One region of the Peribacillus sp. SRI_006 genome, then DNA from elsewhere that is predicted to be linked to it. Evidence: predicted binding sites of a transcription regulator. Region 1 holds the regulator's gene; each other region holds the start of a gene.
The links. The regulator LexA, encoded in region 1, represses DNA repair genes until DNA is damaged. The targets are predictions, from matches to a motif close to CGAACATATGTTCG.

Region 2: the regulator LexA is predicted to act here: its motif matches at 3,810-3,823, upstream of AC2YHV_RS24125 (YhjD family protein).
Region 3: the regulator LexA is predicted to act here: its motif matches at 3,294-3,307, upstream of uvrB (excinuclease ABC subunit UvrB).

What each region holds. Positions count from the first base shown of each region.
Region 1 covers NZ_JBYCZT010000016.1:30,684-36,774, forward strand. Annotated here, with positions in the region: gene tkt (transketolase) at 1-1,149, opposite strand, end outside; gene AC2YHV_RS21670 (DUF896 domain-containing protein) at 1,379-1,612, opposite strand; gene AC2YHV_RS21675 (YneB family resolvase-like protein) at 1,678-2,334, opposite strand; gene yneA (cell division suppressor protein YneA) at 2,354-2,665, opposite strand; gene lexA (transcriptional repressor LexA) at 2,820-3,443, shown strand; gene AC2YHV_RS21690 (esterase/lipase family protein) at 3,921-5,453, opposite strand.
Region 2 covers NZ_JBYCZT010000020.1:66,142-72,232, reverse strand. Annotated here, with positions in the region: gene AC2YHV_RS24145 (competence protein ComK) at 25-588, shown strand; gene AC2YHV_RS24140 (DUF3006 domain-containing protein) at 680-898, opposite strand; gene AC2YHV_RS24135 (ComEC/Rec2 family competence protein) at 899-1,738, opposite strand; gene AC2YHV_RS24130 (hypothetical protein) at 2,610-2,804, shown strand; gene AC2YHV_RS24125 (YhjD family protein) at 3,380-3,748, opposite strand; gene AC2YHV_RS24120 (TVP38/TMEM64 family protein) at 4,037-4,651, shown strand; gene lepB (signal peptidase I) at 4,685-5,248, shown strand; gene addB (helicase-exonuclease AddAB subunit AddB) at 5,437-6,091, shown strand, end outside.
Region 3 covers NZ_JBYCZT010000006.1:265,208-271,298, forward strand. Annotated here, with positions in the region: gene uvrA (excinuclease ABC subunit UvrA) at 1-1,170, opposite strand, end outside; gene uvrB (excinuclease ABC subunit UvrB) at 1,177-3,162, opposite strand; gene AC2YHV_RS10990 (CsbA family protein) at 3,382-3,612, opposite strand; gene AC2YHV_RS10995 (catalase) at 3,804-5,387, opposite strand; gene AC2YHV_RS11000 (MMPL family transporter) at 5,643-6,091, shown strand, end outside.

The DNA of each region.
Region 1 (6,091 bases):
GGCTAAATCCGCAGAACCCCCAATGAAGCTAGGGACCTTTTTGGCGATCGCATTCAGTACTTCCCCACTTGAAGCACGGGAAGCTAATGTCTTACCTTCTTCATAGACTGGAATTTCCTGATCCCATTCAGCAGGCAGTTCACCTTTAATTGCAAGCTCTAATTGCTGTGCTAACTCAGGATGTGCTTCTTTGTAATTTTTAAATAATTCATTCCAAGCTTCTTCTTTTTGAGCTCCTGCATCAACAACAGCTTCATTGAAGTGTGAATACACTTCTTCAGGTACATGGAAGTCCTTTTCGAATGTCCATTTGTATGCTTCTTTTGTCAATTTAAGCTCATCTGCACCAAGCGGAGCGCCGTGAACGGCAGATTTACCTGAACGATTTGGTGAACCGTAACCGATAACCGTTTTCACTTCGATTAATGTTGGGCGTGCTTCGTCGGTTTTCGCTTCTTCAATCGCTTTAGCAATTTCCTGAAGATCATTGCCATCCTCAACGCGGATATATTGCCATCCATAAGATTTGAACCGGTCTGCTACGCTTTCACTAAATGATTGACTTAAGTCGCCGTCAAGGGAAATATCATTAGAATCATATAAAACAACAAGTCTTCCCAGTTGTAGATGTCCAGCTAATGAAGCGGCTTCTGCAGAAACACCTTCCATTAAATCTCCATCCCCACAAATGCTATATGTATAATGATCGACCACATTATAAGAATCGCGGTTATAGCTTTCTGCCAAGTGACGTTCTGCCATTGCCATTCCGACTGCCATTGCGATACCTTGTCCAAGCGGCCCGGTAGTTGCATCCACACCAGCCGTATGTCCGAATTCAGGATGTCCTGGAGTTTTACTGCCCCATTGACGGAAGCTTTTCAAATCATCGATAGATAAGCCATAGCCTGATAAATGAAGAAGGCTGTATAACAGCATGGAACCATGTCCAGCTGAAAGAACAAAGCGATCTCTATTAAACCAATCTGGATTTTTCGGGTTATGGTTCATATATTCGGTCCATAGTTTATACGCCATTGGCGCTGCACCCATTGGCATACCTGGATGGCCGGAATTAGCCTTTTCAATTGCATCAATTGATAATGTACGAATCGTATTGATAGAAAGTGCATCTAATTTATCTAACATATTGTAAAAACATCCCTTCCTGTAATGTACCTCTTTATATTATAGTGACAAGCATAATATCACAACTAAAATCACTATTTAATGCCCCAATATTACAATTTTCTAGGAATAAGAAGTCACCTATTTAGATTAAACTAAATAGGAGAATACATACATGAATGCACTCTCTTTTTACTCCAAAATGCCAAAGAATCCTCAAATGGAATATTCCATCAGAAGAATCCAAGCATTAATGTAAATTTCGTTTTTCTTTTATATTTTTTATCTTTTGAGGAGTGACGTCATTACCCTCTGGATCCACGACTTTCACATGCTCCAACGTGTCGGACATGGATTTTCTGAATGTTTCCAAATACTCACTTCTCAATTGGGTTTGCTCTTTCGCTTCAACTTCCGTCAAGCCTTCCCCCTTTGCCTTTTTAGAAAGTTCATTTATACGGGCTATTTTTTCTTTTGATAACATAATTTCGCTCCTTCATAATCTGCGGATATTGTCATGGTATTAAAAAAAAAGCGAAATTACAAGTTCTATGATTTACTTTCCTTTGTATTCATTTGATGTTCGAGAAAACGCCTGTTCACAGTAGCCTTAGATACATTGTATCCAAAGCCCCTTAATGTGGCTGCGATTTCCGAGAATGTTAACCCATTGGCACGCAGTTTAATAATTTCTTCAATAGGAATCTCCATACGATCCCTTCCAGTGGAATTCCTTTGATTCTGAAGATTTTTTTGAGGACGGTACCCTTTTTCAACGGCTCTCATCATTCCGCGCTTTATTTTAAGATTATGTAGTTTCCTTTGATATTCTTCTACAATGCCCACTATCTGAATGACCATGGCATCCGAATCCGATAACTCCAGCTCTCCATCGTGTGAGAGAGTATAAATTTTCACATCTTCTTTAAGGATGACATGGAAAAGGGCTATTTTGGCATTCCCTCTTCCCAGTCTTGTTTCATCCTGGATTAAAAGCACTTCAGCTTCTTTGGTTTTAAATAGTTCGAGCATGTCAAAAATGCCATCCCGATTCAACTCATAACCACTTGCCTGTTCTTTTATAATGGAGACAACTTCCACATCCATCTTTTCAGCCAATTTGACTAATTCATCTTCCTGCCTTGCCAATGATGTTTCCTGTGACTCTTTTTCGGTGCTGACCCTACAATAGATTACCGCCTTCATAATACCCTACCTTTACTACTTACTGCTCACTGGCCAAATTCTGGACAAGTTCTTCCCCTTTAACCGGTATGACAATGACTTGTCCAGGCTTTATCGAATCCGCACTGACTCCATTATTCTCTTCTATCCAACCAATGAATTCTTTTTTTGTCAAATTTGATTCTTCATATTCTTCGGCAATTCCCCATAGGGTGTCACCCTCGCCTACTTCTATAGAAAGGAAATCCTTTTTTTGATCATTGTTCAATGTACAAGAGAATAAAATTGAAAAGATGAATACTGATCCCGCTAATAGAATCGTATAAATATAATTTTTGTATAATTTTTTCATAATAATCCCTCCAAAGCGAATGTTCGTTCGTATGTTATGATCAAATTATAATACGAACGTTTGTTTCAGTCAACAACAAATTCGAACTTATGTTTGTATAGAGATGGGGGCCATGCTATAATGTAGCAAAGAACATTGGGGAAGAGGTGCACAAATGACAAAACTATCAAAACGGCAGCAAGATATTCTTGATTTCATTAAAGAAGAGGTCCGCCAAAAAGGGTATCCGCCTTCCGTACGGGAGATTGGCGAAGCAGTGGGACTTGCATCAAGTTCAACAGTACACGGACATTTATCCCGCCTGGAAAGTAAAGGCCTTATTAGACGTGACCCAACCAAGCCAAGGGCCATTGAAATAATGAATTTGGAGGAAGCGAACAATATTCCCAAAGTCAATGTCGTGAACGTGCCGTTACTTGGAAAAGTAACAGCGGGCATGCCGATAACGGCCATTGAGAACATTGAAGAATACTTTCCGCTTCCCGAAAGCATGGTTCCACATGATGACCATGTATTCATGCTGGAAATCATGGGTGAAAGTATGATAGAAGCAGGAATTCATGATGGAGATTATGTCATCGTGAAACAACAAAGCAGTGCCAATAATGGAGATATCGTCGTGGCGATGACGGAAGATGATGAAGCCACTGTAAAACGATTCTTTAAGGAACCGGATTACATAAGGCTTCAGCCTGAGAACTCAAATATGGAACCAATTATTTTACGAGATGTTTCGATACTTGGAAAAGTAATAGGCTTATATAGGCAAATACACTAAAAGCGCTTCCCGCGCTTTTTTTGTTTGTTTAATTTATGTCCAGAATTCTCTCTATATGCATATGGAAGAGTAGATATTGAAATATTTTTTTATAGAATCTAGTTTCATGCGAATTTAAACATCCTTTATAAGGGATGAAAGTTACTATCGCCTTTCTCGTAATATGATACTTTGGAAAAAGCTCATTGAAATAAAAAAGAGAGGATTTAAAATCCCCATTTTAATAAGGTTTAGATCGACCAAGTCATTCCACTGTTGAATATGCACTTGTTGACAACCATTTGCAGGTGCAGGGAAAAAAATACATATATTTATTTTCCCCTGATAACAAACTTCCAACCATATCCATCAGAGACCCGTTGAATTAATACTTCAATAAGTAATTACGACCTGGCTGTTTCCATTGGCTGAATTACCATCTCCCTAGTTACCCGTACCATCAAAATAATGCCTCCTCAACTAAGAGAAGGCATTTCGTTATTTCTCAATATAGACCGAACGAATCAGCGTCCGGGTTCTTTCAGTACCATCCACATTTTTTTCCTTAACATCTATTGTTACATTATAAACACCTGACTTAGGTACTTCCGGAAGGGTGCCAGTAAAATTTTCAGTATCCATTGCCTTAATTGAGTTTTTTTCACTAATTTCATTACCGGTTTCATCTATCAGATGAACCAAAAATGTTGTACTGATTGGTCTTTTTTTATCATTCATTGGATTCTTTATTAAAAATTTTGCATCTTTTTGCTTAACTTTACCGGCCATACTTAATGTAATGGGATTCTTTTCGTTAAATTGTGCTGTGAACAGGAAGGCGTCTTTTGGCGATTTAGTCTTCATTCGTACTTTCCAGTCACCAATTTCAAGGTTATTTCTGTAGAATGATTGGATGGTTGCACCATTAAAAAAGGAAGTTTCATTTTTGGCTGAATGAACGTTTAAGGAAGGTGAATACTTTTTATTAGATGGAGAAATCAATTCAACCTCGACATCATTTGAGGCTGTATATATGCTTATATTACCTGGGGCAGCTTCATTTACATGGAAGCTTTGTTCGACCCAGACATTTTGTTTCAGGACATCACCCAGAACGGTTTGAGCGAGTGCTGTTGTAATGACATCATCTTCAACTCGTTCTTTATAATTGACATGATATGCAGGAATCCCAGCTGTGGATGTGCTTTTTAAATAGGGTTCAATTCTTGAAAATACAGCTGAGCCAACTCGAATATTGTCGTGATCAAAGTTGGGATCTGTAAATAAATGTGTTGCATAGGGTATTTTTGTACTCCATACATTCACCAGTCCATCATTTTCCCCATATGATGATAAATATTGTCCCCCCATTGATAAGGCTGATAGTACCGGGCCTCTGTTCATACCTGCCACAGTGAAATACAAGTTTTTACGAGAGTTGATATGGTTATCCGTGACAGAACGAAATTCAGCCATTTTACCAACTTGTAAAGAATAAGTTCCCTCATCTTTTTGACCTAATAAGGAACCAAGCCAGCCCGCATACCAGCTATAAGCCAAATCAGCTAAGTGAGAACCATGATGTGGGGAGGCTAAAGTGATCACCCTTCCAACATATTGATGTGCTCCATAGTGGACTAGAGCCGCTTGGGTGTCTGGGCCCCCTTTGCTGTGAGCTATAATATTTACTTTTTTGCCCCCGAAATGGTTACTGATTTCTGAAAGCATTTGAGCTAAAAGCCTTCCATTGGCATATTGGCTCACTGACCCATTTCCAGCTGAATCATGAAGCTGAACAAAAACCGTTTGGTAGCCAGCTTCATACGCTTTGGTATACATATCATTGACACCATGATATTCCGTTTCGCCATACCAGCTGGTTGAACTGCCGTTTTTCCCTTGAACAAACACGATCGGTGGTTTGTTTGTATCAAGATTGGGAGGGATACTTCCAAGAAACCAATCCCCTGGACTGAAAGTTTCGGAGGGCGGTTTCAATTTTCCTGCTGAGGAAATGTCTGGCTTTGCCATAAATAATATGGTTAGAATGAGGACTAGAAAAACGACATAATTGATTACATTCCTTTTCAAGGGTTATCTCCTCCAATATCATCTGGAATTTTTTTGAACTCATCCAATTACCAATGCCCAGCTTCCAAAGCCTTCATTAGTATATAATTGTACTTTTGAATACCATTACCTGCTATCTTCATAAAGATGGGAGAAAAAAACTAGAAGAAGTTTCATTGATAATAGAGAAAAAGTATGAAGATTTGCCTTCCATACTTTTTTGTATGTGGTCTTTTTCATTTTATGAAGACGTGCATTGGGGAAAACGGACTGCTGCCAATTCACGAAAATAGAGAACAAGCCCTTATCCTGCATAGGATAAGGGCTTGTTCATCCAGATTAACTTTTCCTTCGAATTTGCCATTGTCCATTTGCTCCTATTCATGGTGTTCAGAAGTCCGCCCTATACATGAAGTAAATAATTTTCTTTAACAGCAATTGGCTGTCATTATTGGAATCTCAGTTCCAATCGTATATTTGCACAAGAAGATTGGATTTGTACACCTTTTACTCCATACACGTATTTTACAAATGTTCTAATGTCAGCAGCTCCTATGCAACTTCAAAAGTATTATTTTCCCTTTCCTCTTTGTTCCCCC
Region 2 (6,091 bases), on a different contig from region 1:
CAATGAGGAAGAGGTGGATTAAAAATGAAGGAAAACAATCAGGGAATCATCGAGGAATATGAAATCACGCCACATACACTAATGGTTGCGCCAATTAATTACGGCAGTAAAATATATGCCCGTATCATTGAAATGGAGGACGAGTTCATCTCCCCGTTTAAACCTATGGAAATAATAAAGAAAAGCTGCGAGTTCTTCGGATCAAGTTATGAAGGACGCAAGCAAGGCACGAAACAGCTCATAAACATCACCCATAAAGCACCGATTGCGATTGATCCGACCAGTTCGATATTCTTCTTTCCAACTACATCTCCGTTACGTCCTCAATGCATCTGGTTATCACATGAACATGTGGTATCCTATGAGCGCCTGGATTCCAAACATACAACCATCACATTCAGGAATAGACAAACCATCGATATAGCAGTGTCATGCAGCTCTTTCGAAAACCAGCTGCACCGGACCTCTTTTTTAAAAACGAAATTGATCCAGAGGATTGAGGAAACAAAGAGGAAATCCTTTTATCTATTCACTGATGCTAATGGAGTCAAGGCTTCAGAGGTAATCTCAAAGTATATACCGCGATAAGAGGGGGTTCAGGGGAAAAATCAGAGAAGAATCCCAAACGGGAATAATCAAATTTAAAGCAAGCCCTTCTTATTAAAGAAGGGCCCTGGAATCAATCTTCGAATAATTCATCCATTAAATCGTCAATTTCTTTTCTTAATTTTTCAGTTCCTTCTTTGGAAATGGTGATGGTATCACCATCGATAATCAGCATATCTCCTACTTTTGCTCCCTTGGGAAGAGCACTTTTAGGGAAATCCTTCATGTCACCACCATCGATTTCCACGACAGCGATCTTTCCTTCGAAGCGATCAATAATTCCTTGTACCAATTATTTCACCGTCTTTACAGTAATTTTCTGACCTGTAGAAGTAAAAATAATGTTACCTGATTTATCTGTGCGATAAGTTTTGGCTTTCACTGAATTCAACCGTTTTATAACAGTGGAAGTAGGATGCCCATAGCCATTTTTCCCTACACTTATTACAGCATATTTCGGTTTTGTTTTGTTGATGAAAGCTGAACTTGTCGATGTTTTTGCACCATGATGGCCTACTTTAAGTACATCCACACTTGGTACCAGTTTTTTAGCCAGCATATCCTTCTCTGCTTTTTCTTCGGCATCACCTGTAAACAAGAATGTTTTTTTGCCGTGTTTAAGCAACAGGACAGCACTCCAATTATTTAAGTCAGACTTAGCATAGTCCTTAACAGGTGCAATGAATTTAAGGGAATTATCCTTTGCTTTAGTGTTGATTTCCACGCCCGTCTTCGCTTTTTTTATTGTAAGCTTCTTCTTCTTGACAGCCGTTAAAAAGTCTTTGTATGCCTGGGTAGTATGTGAAACTTTAGGGACATACACAGATTTTACATTAAGCGATTTAATCACATGAGCAAGACCGCCAACATGATCCGCATCTGGGTGAGTGGAAACTAATGCAGTAAGTGTTTTTACCTTTTGTTTTTTTAGGTAGGCAACAACCTCGTCACCCTTTCCTTTACCGCCGCCATCGATTAAAACGTTTTCATTAGCGGTTTGTATCAGGATTGAATCTCCTTGTCCAACGTTGATGAAATGTACCTTTACATTTGAGGCTGCCTCAGTTGTTTTAAGTCCAGTGAATAAAGACAAAACAAGAACAGCCACCAGTAGAATATTTATTTTCTTCATTTTTCCCCTCCAGTTAATAATTTACCATGTGTAACCGAAAAAATGGGAATATTGACACGGTTTTTATTTTTGGTAAAAAAAGGAATGTGTTGTTTGGATTTATGGTTAGGGAAAATGACCCTGGGTATTTATGATTAATCTCTTGAATGAAAATGTAATGCCATTATTTTAAAGAATCAACTATTTCTCTCAGAAAAGAGTGTGAAGTTGGCATATATTCAAGGAGCAGGCTCCCGGAGAATGTTAGGATTACCAACAAAATATTTTGTTAAAGAGATTGTTTCTGTTTTTTTAGGATTGTACAATTTAAACGTTTATTACCCTCCAGGCACTCGCTTTCCGCGGGCGGTCCGTGAGCCTCCTCGGCGCGTTTGCACCTTTCGTTCCAAGCAACTTTGGTTTAAAATTTAGATAGGAACCCTTTTGGCTACAAATTAAACCATGCAAATAAAATATTGAATGGTTATCATAAGAAATTAGGGATGAGTATAAGTTTCCTTAATGATTGACTCCTTAATACATAATATAATAGACACCGATGATGTATCTTTTGTTCAGTATTTCACAAAAGATTTTGTTTTTCTGGAAATTCTTTTTGCTTTATACATTTAATATAAAGAGGTTGTTACTAGTAGATAATAATAAGTATGGATATGAAATTAACATCTTTCCTAATAACGTTGTACTGACACTAAAATGATAGTTTAGACGTATAGTTATAATAGATGAATGGAAATTAAATGTCGCTTAATAATGAACAAACGGGCCAGACCTTTTAATCGTTAAGGACAATTTCGTCGAAACTGTTGCCTTAATCAGTGAGCAGTAATTGTGCAAACCGCTAGTGTAACAAGAAGTGGAGAAGCGGCTATTGGCAGTCCTCGGTTCCTTTAATAGGGAAGAGGGTAATATACCAGAAGGATGCAGCGTCGACATTCTGCCGTTTAATCACCAAGAACAAAGGCGATGCTATGCATACAGCAAACTTTTAATGAAGGATGCCATTACAAGGGAACTTGAAGTAACGCAGTTAAATGTAAAAGGTATTTTTGGAAGAAGATATTAACTATCTGAAATCCATGGCAGACATTTCATCCGACATGCGAGGGCTTGATCCAACAAAGGATAACATGGGCTTTTTAAGCGTCCCATCGTCCTAAAGGAATTTCCATTCTTTCGATGCAGGGAATTGTTGACGGCAATCGATCATGGCAAATCATGAATACGTGTTACATTCTGCGGCGGATCATGATATTGGTTACTTTTACATCGATTTGTCGAAGCTGACTGTTTTCCTATCCTTTTCTTCAATATGATGAGTCGATCATAACGGGTGCCACTCCAACCTTTGTCATGGAGCATGTAATTAACTTTCATTTAATGAGACTTAAAACTTAAATGTTAAAAGGATATTCAGTATGCACTTGATTACATAGGTTATGCCTTGGTTTGAACTAGCCAATTAAATTATGATGTTATGGAATATTCAAACAGGGGGAATGGAGGTAAGCGAGTCTAATCGATCTTGATCATGAAAGACTCCCTTACCTTTATGCCAGGAAAGATGCGATGCTTTTTTATGGTCAACCTTTTTACATCCAAGGGAATTTGTATCCTTCCGGAAGGCTCCCTTTTAACCCGTTAATCCCTTGAGGGTTTTTTTTCGAAAAAGTAATAACATAACAAGTCTTCGGTTTTGTTGCGAAGGCGGGGATTGAAATAATTATGATGTTCCTCGTATCCTTTATATAAAAAACAATACATCGTGAAGGATTCATCGCGTTTGATTTCACTAATTTTAATATTCTCTTTGCGCAAATAGCGCCGTACTTCGGCAAGTTCGTCTTGAACCACTTTTAAAATATGTTCCACCAGCTCCGAATAGGGCCTTTTTAATTTAAACGGACTAATTTCGATGACCTTGAGATCCCGGTTTAAGACTGTAATAACCATAGGGAGGTAGATGGCTTTTTCAATCATATTTCGGTCACCTTCTGGAATGCGGGTCATCATGACCGCCCCTTTCTAAATAGCGCGTTTTTAATACTAATATGTATATCCTGAAAAAACGAGAACATTTGTTCCGTTTTTATCCTAATGTATTTTCAGTGGTTATGCAAGCAGTTTTGATAAATCTAGAAATATTCGTTAACAAGATTATGTTTTCCGGAGATAGGGAAAGTATGAAGATATATGGATAATAATTCTTGCAATTTCGGGGGAAAGTGATATATCTAAAATAAACGGTTTTTAATAAGTTTATGCTGCTTTGATGGCAGCATGTCGAGGGAGATAATTATGGATTTGGATACTATACGTGAGTGGTTTACACTTGATCATATATCGGCACTTATTCAGCAATATCGCTCATTCGGTCCAATTCCCGGAATCTTACTGCCGATGCTGGAAGCATTTTTGCCTTTTTTGCCCTTAGTGGTGTTCGTGCTTGCCAATGCAACGGCATTTGGTCTCTGGTGGGGGTTTTTATTTTCTTGGATTGGTGCGGTAGCGGGGTCCTTTTTGATCTTTTGGATTATTAGAAGATATGGTCAAATGAGGTTTTTCCGATTTTTGCAAAGACATAAACAGGTGCAGAGGTTGATGGTATGGGTTGAGAGCCATGGATTCGGTCCTTTGTTCATATTGCTCTGCTTCCCTTTTACACCTTCGGCTATCGTTAATATCGTGGCAGGACTTTCAAAAGTCAGTACCCTGCAATATGGACTTGCAGTAATTGGAGGGAAGGCGGTGATGATTTTTACGATCAGCTTCGTAGGTTACGATTTAGTATCATTGATTCATAAACCTGTGCGAACGATCATTATCGGAATCGTCATCTTTATCCTATGGTATGTGGGGAAAAGGCTGGAAGTCCGGTTAAATAAAAGCATGAAGAGAGAAGAAGGGCAATAAATTAATATATAAATGCAGTAGGGGTTGAAGTAGATGGAAAAAACAAACAAGAATTCTTTATCCGATTGGATAAAACCAGCGATGATAGCTTTTGTTATTTACATCTTAATCCGTACATTTCTCTTTTCAAGCTATGATGTTGAAGGAAAGTCGATGCAGCCGACCCTTGAAGATGGAAATAAACTTGTCGTGAATAAAATCAATTACCAGATTCATGATATCAACCGTTTTGACATTATTGTTTTTCATGCGAATTCACAAGAAGATTATGTTAAGCGGGTTATAGGGGTTGCAGGTGACCGTATTCGTTATAAAGATGATTGGCTTTACGTAAATGGTAAGAAAGTGGATGAGCCTTATCTTGAGAAATTCAAGGAAGGTTTCCCAGGACAGGATTTTACAGGTGATTTTACATTAAAAGAATTGACGGATATGACCAAAGTTCCGGAGGGCAAGCTTTTTGTCATGGGTGATAATCGTCTTGAAAGTGCTGACAGCCGTCACTTTGGTTATATACCGGTAGAAAATGTTGTCGGTAAAGTGGATGTTCGATATTGGCCGGTCAATGATTTCAATTTTAAGTTTACAGGTGAGTGATTGTGGAAGCCCGAGTAAGATGCGGGCTTTTTCTTTTGGGGGAAACGCGAACGTACGATTGGTGTTTTTTTAAGGGAGACGGTAAAATAATAGAAAGTAAATCTAATTGGAAACAGAAACCTAGTCATAAAGACGAAAGTATTTCTGGTATGATGGATCTAGATATTATGTTGTAAGGGGGAAAAGAGATGTCACTCCGTTTTTTACTGGGAAGATCGGGTACAGGGAAAACTTCGAATATATTGGACGAAATCCGCTCTAAATTGGCAGAAGATCCCGAAGGAAATCCAATTATCTACCTCGTTCCTGATCAGATGACGTTTCTATCTGAATATAAATTAATTAAAACACCAGGCCTTGCCGGAATGATCCGGACACAGGTTTTCAGTTTTAGCAGGCTTGCTTGGCGCGTTCTTCAGGAAACCGGGGGGATGAGCCGGCTGCATCTGGACAGTGTTGGCGTTAATATGCTGATACGGAAGATCATGGATGATAAAAAGGAAGAGTTAAAGATGTTCAGTCGATCTGCTGATAAGCAGGGGTTCATTGCACAGATGGAGCTGATGCTGGCTGAGTTCAAGCAGTATTGCATCCAACCTGATGACATTCAAAACTATTTGGCTGAAACCTCACAGGCCGGCAGCGGCATTCAGGATAAACTGCATGATCTTGAATTGGTCTATCAGGCTTTTGAGGATGAAATGGTCAATAAATATTTAGACTCCGAAGATTATTTCACTTTGCTGATCGAAAAAATGTCAGAGTCTTCATATATAAGGAATGCGGATATATATATCGATGGTTTTTATAGCTTGACTCCACAGGAATTATTGATTGTTGAAG
Region 3 (6,091 bases), on a different contig from region 1:
TGAACTCGTCTCCTTGAAGCGCCTTTCGATGTTTCTTAAAACTCCTTCAAATGGAATATATCCTTCTTGCACTCTTCCAAAATCATTTTTATAACGGAAATATATCTTATCTTTACCTGAACCAAGCAAGACCTTATCCATCTTCTCTTCCGGTAAATCTTTAACGGGCACATCCATATCTATTCCATAATGGTTGGCTACCGCTTCAAGGAGCTGAGGATAATATTGAGAACTCGTCGGCTCCCATGGCGCAATCGCATGTTGACGGAGGCTTAATTCGTTATTCGGGATGACGAGATCACGGTCCACCTCAAGCCTCGCCCCCAAGCCATCACAATCCGGACAGGCCCCGAACGGGCTATTGAAGGAAAACATCCTCGGCTCTAACTCTTCAATCGAAAATCCGCAGTATGGACAAGCATGATGTTCACTGAAAAGCAGCTCTTCCTCACCCATTACGTCAATGATGACTTTGCCTTCGCCAAGCTGTAAAGCACTTTCCAATGAATCTGCAAGCCTGGCCATGATCCCCTCTTTAATGACGATCCGGTCAATGATGACTTCAATCGAATGTTTCTTATTTTTTTCGAGAGTGATTTCCTCACTGAGATCATGCATTTCCCCGTTCACACGAATGCGGACATAACCTTGTTTCTTAACATCCTCCAAAACCTTCGCATGTGTCCCTTTTCTGCCTGAGACGAGCGGTGCCAATACTTGAAGCTTGGTTCTCTCAGGGTAATCAAGAATGCGGTCCACCATTTGTTCGATCGTTTGTGAGGTGATTTCAATATTATGGATCGGACAGGTCGGCCTGCCGACCCGTGCAAATAACAGCCTTAAATAATCATAGATCTCCGTAACAGTCCCTACAGTTGAACGAGGATTCCGACTGGTCGTTTTCTGGTCTATGGAAATGGCTGGTGACAAACCTTCGATCGCATCGACATCCGGTTTATCCACTTGGCCTAAGAATTGACGAGCATAAGCGGACAGTGATTCCACATAACGTCTTTGCCCTTCTGCATAAATCGTATCAAAAGCCAAGGAAGACTTTCCAGATCCGGATAATCCGGTAAGCACAACAAGTTTATCTCTCGGTATCGTGATATCAATATTCTTTAAATTGTTGGCCCTGGCGCCTTTTATCACAATTTTATCCATCGCCATGTTTCGTCACCCTTCCGCTTTTAACTCTAGTAATAAATCACGCAGCTCGGCAGCTCGCTCGAAGTCCAGTGCCTTTGCCGCTTCCTTCATTTCTTTTTCCATGCTCGCCATCACTTTTAAACGCTCTTTTTTAGGGAGCTTCGCAAGGCTTGGTGCAAGATCTTCCTTATACTCTTCGCCTTCTTCGGCTACATGCGTCGCCCTTATGGAATCACGGATATCCTTTTGAATGGTTTGAGGCATTATTCCATGCTCTTCATTATACTTCTCCTGGATTTCACGGCGCCGCCTCGTTTCATTGATGGCAATTTCCATCGAATTCGTGATGCGGTCTGCATACATGATGACATGGCCGTTGGCATTACGGGCTGCACGGCCCATCGTTTGAATAAGCGAACGTTCCGAGCGAAGGAACCCTTCCTTATCGGCATCCAAAATGGTCACTAACGACACTTCCGGAATATCCAGGCCTTCCCTTAAAAGGTTGATTCCAACGAGTACATCATATTTGCCCATTCGGAGTTCCCGGATGATTTCTATCCTTTCCAAGGTCTTCACTTCCGAATGAAGATATTGGACCTTGATGCCGATTTCCTTTAAATAATCAGTTAAATCTTCAGACATCTTTTTCGTCAAGGTCGTTATGAGTACACGCTCGTTCTTTTTGACGCGCTCCTGTATTTCACCGATCAGGTCATCTATCTGCCCTTCAATCGGCCGCACTTCTACCGTCGGATCCAGCAATCCGGTAGGACGGATGATTTGCTGAACCATTTCTGGTGTATGTTCGAGTTCATATGGTCCCGGAGTTGCCGAAACGAATATGGATTGATGGACCTTTTTTTCAAATTCTTCAAATCTTAGCGGGCGGTTATCTTTCGCAGACGGCAGACGGAAGCCATGGTCGACGAGCACTTGCTTCCGCGCCTGATCTCCATTGAACATTCCGCGGATTTGCGAAAGAGTTACATGTGATTCATCCACGACCAATAGGAAATCCTCTGGAAAGTAATCTATTAAAGTGTATGGTGTCGCACCTGAGGGACGAAGCGTCAAATGACGGGAATAGTTCTCGATCCCAGAACAAAAGCCCATTTCCCGCATCATTTCCAAATCATAGCGGGTCCGCTGCTCCAAGCGCTGTGCTTCAAGGAGCTTTTCATCTTCCCTTAATTCCTTCAGTCTCTCTTCCAGTTCCGTTTCGATATTTTGAATGGCTATCCGCATTTTCTCTTCGCGGGTTACGAAGTGGGAAGCCGGGAAAATGGCGATATGTTCCCGTTCACCGGTAATTTCACCGGTCAGGGCATCGACTTCACGGATACGGTCGATCTCATCCCCGAAGAACTCGACCCGTACACAATGTTCATCACGGGAGGCCGGAAAAATTTCGACGACATCGCCGCGAACGCGGAAGGTCCCCCGTTGGAAAGCAATATCATTCCTCTCATATTGAATATCCACGAGTCTGTGCAGCAAGGCATTCCGGTCTATTTCCATGCCAGTTCGGAGGGAAACGACCATCTCCCGGTACTCTTCAGGAGAACCGAGTCCATATATGCACGAAACACTGGCAATGATGATGACATCTTTCCTTTCGAACAAAGATGATGTGGCCGAGTGACGCAGTTTATCGATTTCATCATTGATGCTTGCATCTTTTTCGATGAATGTATCCGTGGATGGAACATAAGCCTCTGGCTGGTAGTAATCATAATAGCTAACGAAGTATTCGACGGCATTATTAGGGAAGAACTCTTTGAACTCACTGTAAAGCTGCCCTGCCAACGTTTTATTGTGGGCAATGACAAGAGTCGGTTTATTGATCTTTTGGATCACATTGGAAACGGTGAACGTTTTCCCTGTACCCGTTGCCCCCAATAACGTCTGCATTTCCTTGCCTTCCTTAATCCCTTCGACCAGCATTTCAATTGCTGCCGGCTGATCTCCTTGAGGAGAGTATTTTGAGACTAACTCAAACTTATCCTTCACCAAGCATGGCCTCCTATTGAAATATTTTTATATGAAAACGGGACATGCCTATATCCCTTCTATTTATTCCGGTTTAATAAAGCATATATACACATTCTACCACAATAGCCTTAAAACAAACCAGCAATAAGCGAACATCCATTCGATTCTTGTTTTAATGAACTTCATGATGTGTTGAGGAGAATGACAAGTTTGAGTACAAAAAAAGCACCTTTGATGTCAGGCGCTCTTGGATGTACGTTTCATCATTCTTTTTGATAACCAAAATCCCACTGTCAGGGATAAGGCATCGACGATGATCAATAAGTTTGTATGCGTATAACCTTTATATGCGGAAGCTGTAATCAAGGCAACAGTTAAAACAAGGCCTACGACATTGTTATAGGTGACTCTTGAAAATAGCATGACAAGTAGACAAGGAAGGAAAAGGGCAGAAAGAATTTTAATCATTTTTTCATCTCCTTTATAAGAGAAAAATAGAGTAGTTTCAGTTTAAATGATTATGAAGTTTTTTGCCAATCAATTTCCTGCTTGATTTTTAAAAAGGCATCCTTGGAAGAGCATCCACACATCCATTAATTATGCCCATAAAAAAAAGAGGCAAACCCCTTTATAAGGAAGTTTGCTTCTTTTCAGTTCAATCAATATGGATCCGCTCCATGACCTTTTCTAACGGCGGCCTCAGGGTTATCCGTCCCACCCAGCGGTTTTGAAGATTCCGTATGTTCTGAGGCCGCGGCCAGTCCCTCTTTCAATCTGCGGCCATACTCTTCATCGGCCTCTTCGGCAAGTGCTATCATTTTTTCCTGAATGCGCTTGTCGGCAGGAGCCAATGCCGCCACTAAATTGGAAATTAAATCGTCTTTTTCCCAATCCTCAAATTCCCGGTACGTTTCCCCGGCCTGTTTCGTATTGTTTTGGCGATCGATTGTCTCACGGACAAGTTTCCCTTCCACCATAGGTGTATACTCTTTGCCCGTTTGATTGGCTTCCTTCAAGCCGCCGACAGTGGATGGTTCGTAGTTGATGTGGGGGCTTTGGCTGCCTCTGCCAACTTCATATTGCATCTGTCCGCCAGTCTGATTCGTGGCAGTTCGTTTCTTTGGAGCATTGATCGGCAGTTGCAAATAATTCGCGCCAACACGGTGACGCTGTGTATCGGAATAAGAAAATGTACGTCCCTGTAACATCTTGTCATCAGAAAAATCCAGTCCATCCACTAGGACACCGGTACCGAATGCAGCCTGTTCGACTTCAGTGAAATAGTCTTCAGGGTTTTTATTCAATACCATCGTACCGACATGCAGCCATGGGAACTCATCTTTCGGCCAGATTTTCGTATCATCCAGCGGATCGAAATCCAATTCAGGATGATCATCATCACTCATGATCTGTACGTTGAGATCCCATTCCGGATAGTCCCCGCGTTCGATCGCTTCATATAGATCCTGTGTGGCATGATTGAAATTCGTAGCTTGAATTTCATTGGCCTCTTGCTGCGTCAGGTTCTTGATCCCTTGTTTCGGTTCCCAATGATACTTGACGAGCACCGCTTTCCCTTCCTCATTCACCCATTTATAAGTATTGACCCCTGATCCTTGCATCATCCGGTAGTTAGCTGGGATGCCCCAAGGGGAAAACACAAAGGTAACCATATGGAATGTTTCAGGCGAACTCGAGCAAAAATCGAAAATCCTCCTGCCGTCCTGAATATTCGTGACCGGATCCGGTTTGAATGCATGAATCAAATCCGGGAATTTCATGGCATCACGGATAAAGAAAATTTTCAGGTTATTGCCTACAAGATCCCAGTTTCCATCTTCCGTATAAAATTTAACGGCAAATCCCCTTGGGTCACGTAACGTTTCCGGGGACGTCCCTCCATGAATAACAGATGAAAATCTCACGAATACCGGGGTTTTTTTACCTTCTTCCTGAAAAACCTTCGCTCTCGTATATTTTGAAATTGGCTCGTCCCCCGCTTTACCTGTCGGAACGAAATAACCATGCGCACCTGCACCGCGAGCATGCACAACCCGTTCAGGGATGCGCTCCCTATCGAAGTGGCTGATCTTTTCCAGGAAATCATAGTTCTCAAGTGTACTAGGACCTCTGTTCCCTACAGTTCTTAGACTCTGGTTATTCGTTACCGGGTGCCCTTGCCTGTTCGTTAATGTTTCATTCGTTTCATCATTTGTTTTTTTGGATTTATCAGACAAAAAAATCCCTCCTTTGTTAATAAAGGCCACAATACTACTATACTTTCCCTCATTTCCTATATTTAACTCTTCAATCTTCAAAATTTAATTGAAATTAGGTAAATAAGTACTTTTCCCCTATATATCGATGAGCCTATTTTCATGCCATTAACGACTTGAAGAGTTTAGTAGTTGGAGTGAGCATACCCATTTTTGTATAAGTCAACATCACACCACTATAATGAAATGAGGATAAAAAATTCAAAAAGCGGGGTGCCTTCATTGGACGAATCAATAATAGGAAGACTTGGCAGGGTGATGACAGGAAAAACCAGTCGTTGGGTTGTCATTGCCGCATGGATAATTGCAGCAATCGCATTAACCTTCACATTGCCTGCCGTTAATGATCGAACAGCAAATAATGCCTCAGACTTGCCTGAAGACTCGCCTTCTGTCGTGGCTGATGAACTTATTAAAGAAGAGTTTCCAAATTCCTCTGGAATACCTGCCCTGCTTACATGGCATCGCGAAGGTGGACTGACAGAGGCCGACTTGGCTGAAATCCAGTATCTTTCCAAGGAACTGACAGATAATCCATTAACACAGCAATCTTTCTTACCGCCGATTCATGAAATTCCGTTGCCTGCTCTTAAAGGATCGGTTTCAGAAGATGGAACGACTTTCGTGCAGCCGCTTTTCTTTAAAGAAAAGACCGAGACTGAAATTCTCGG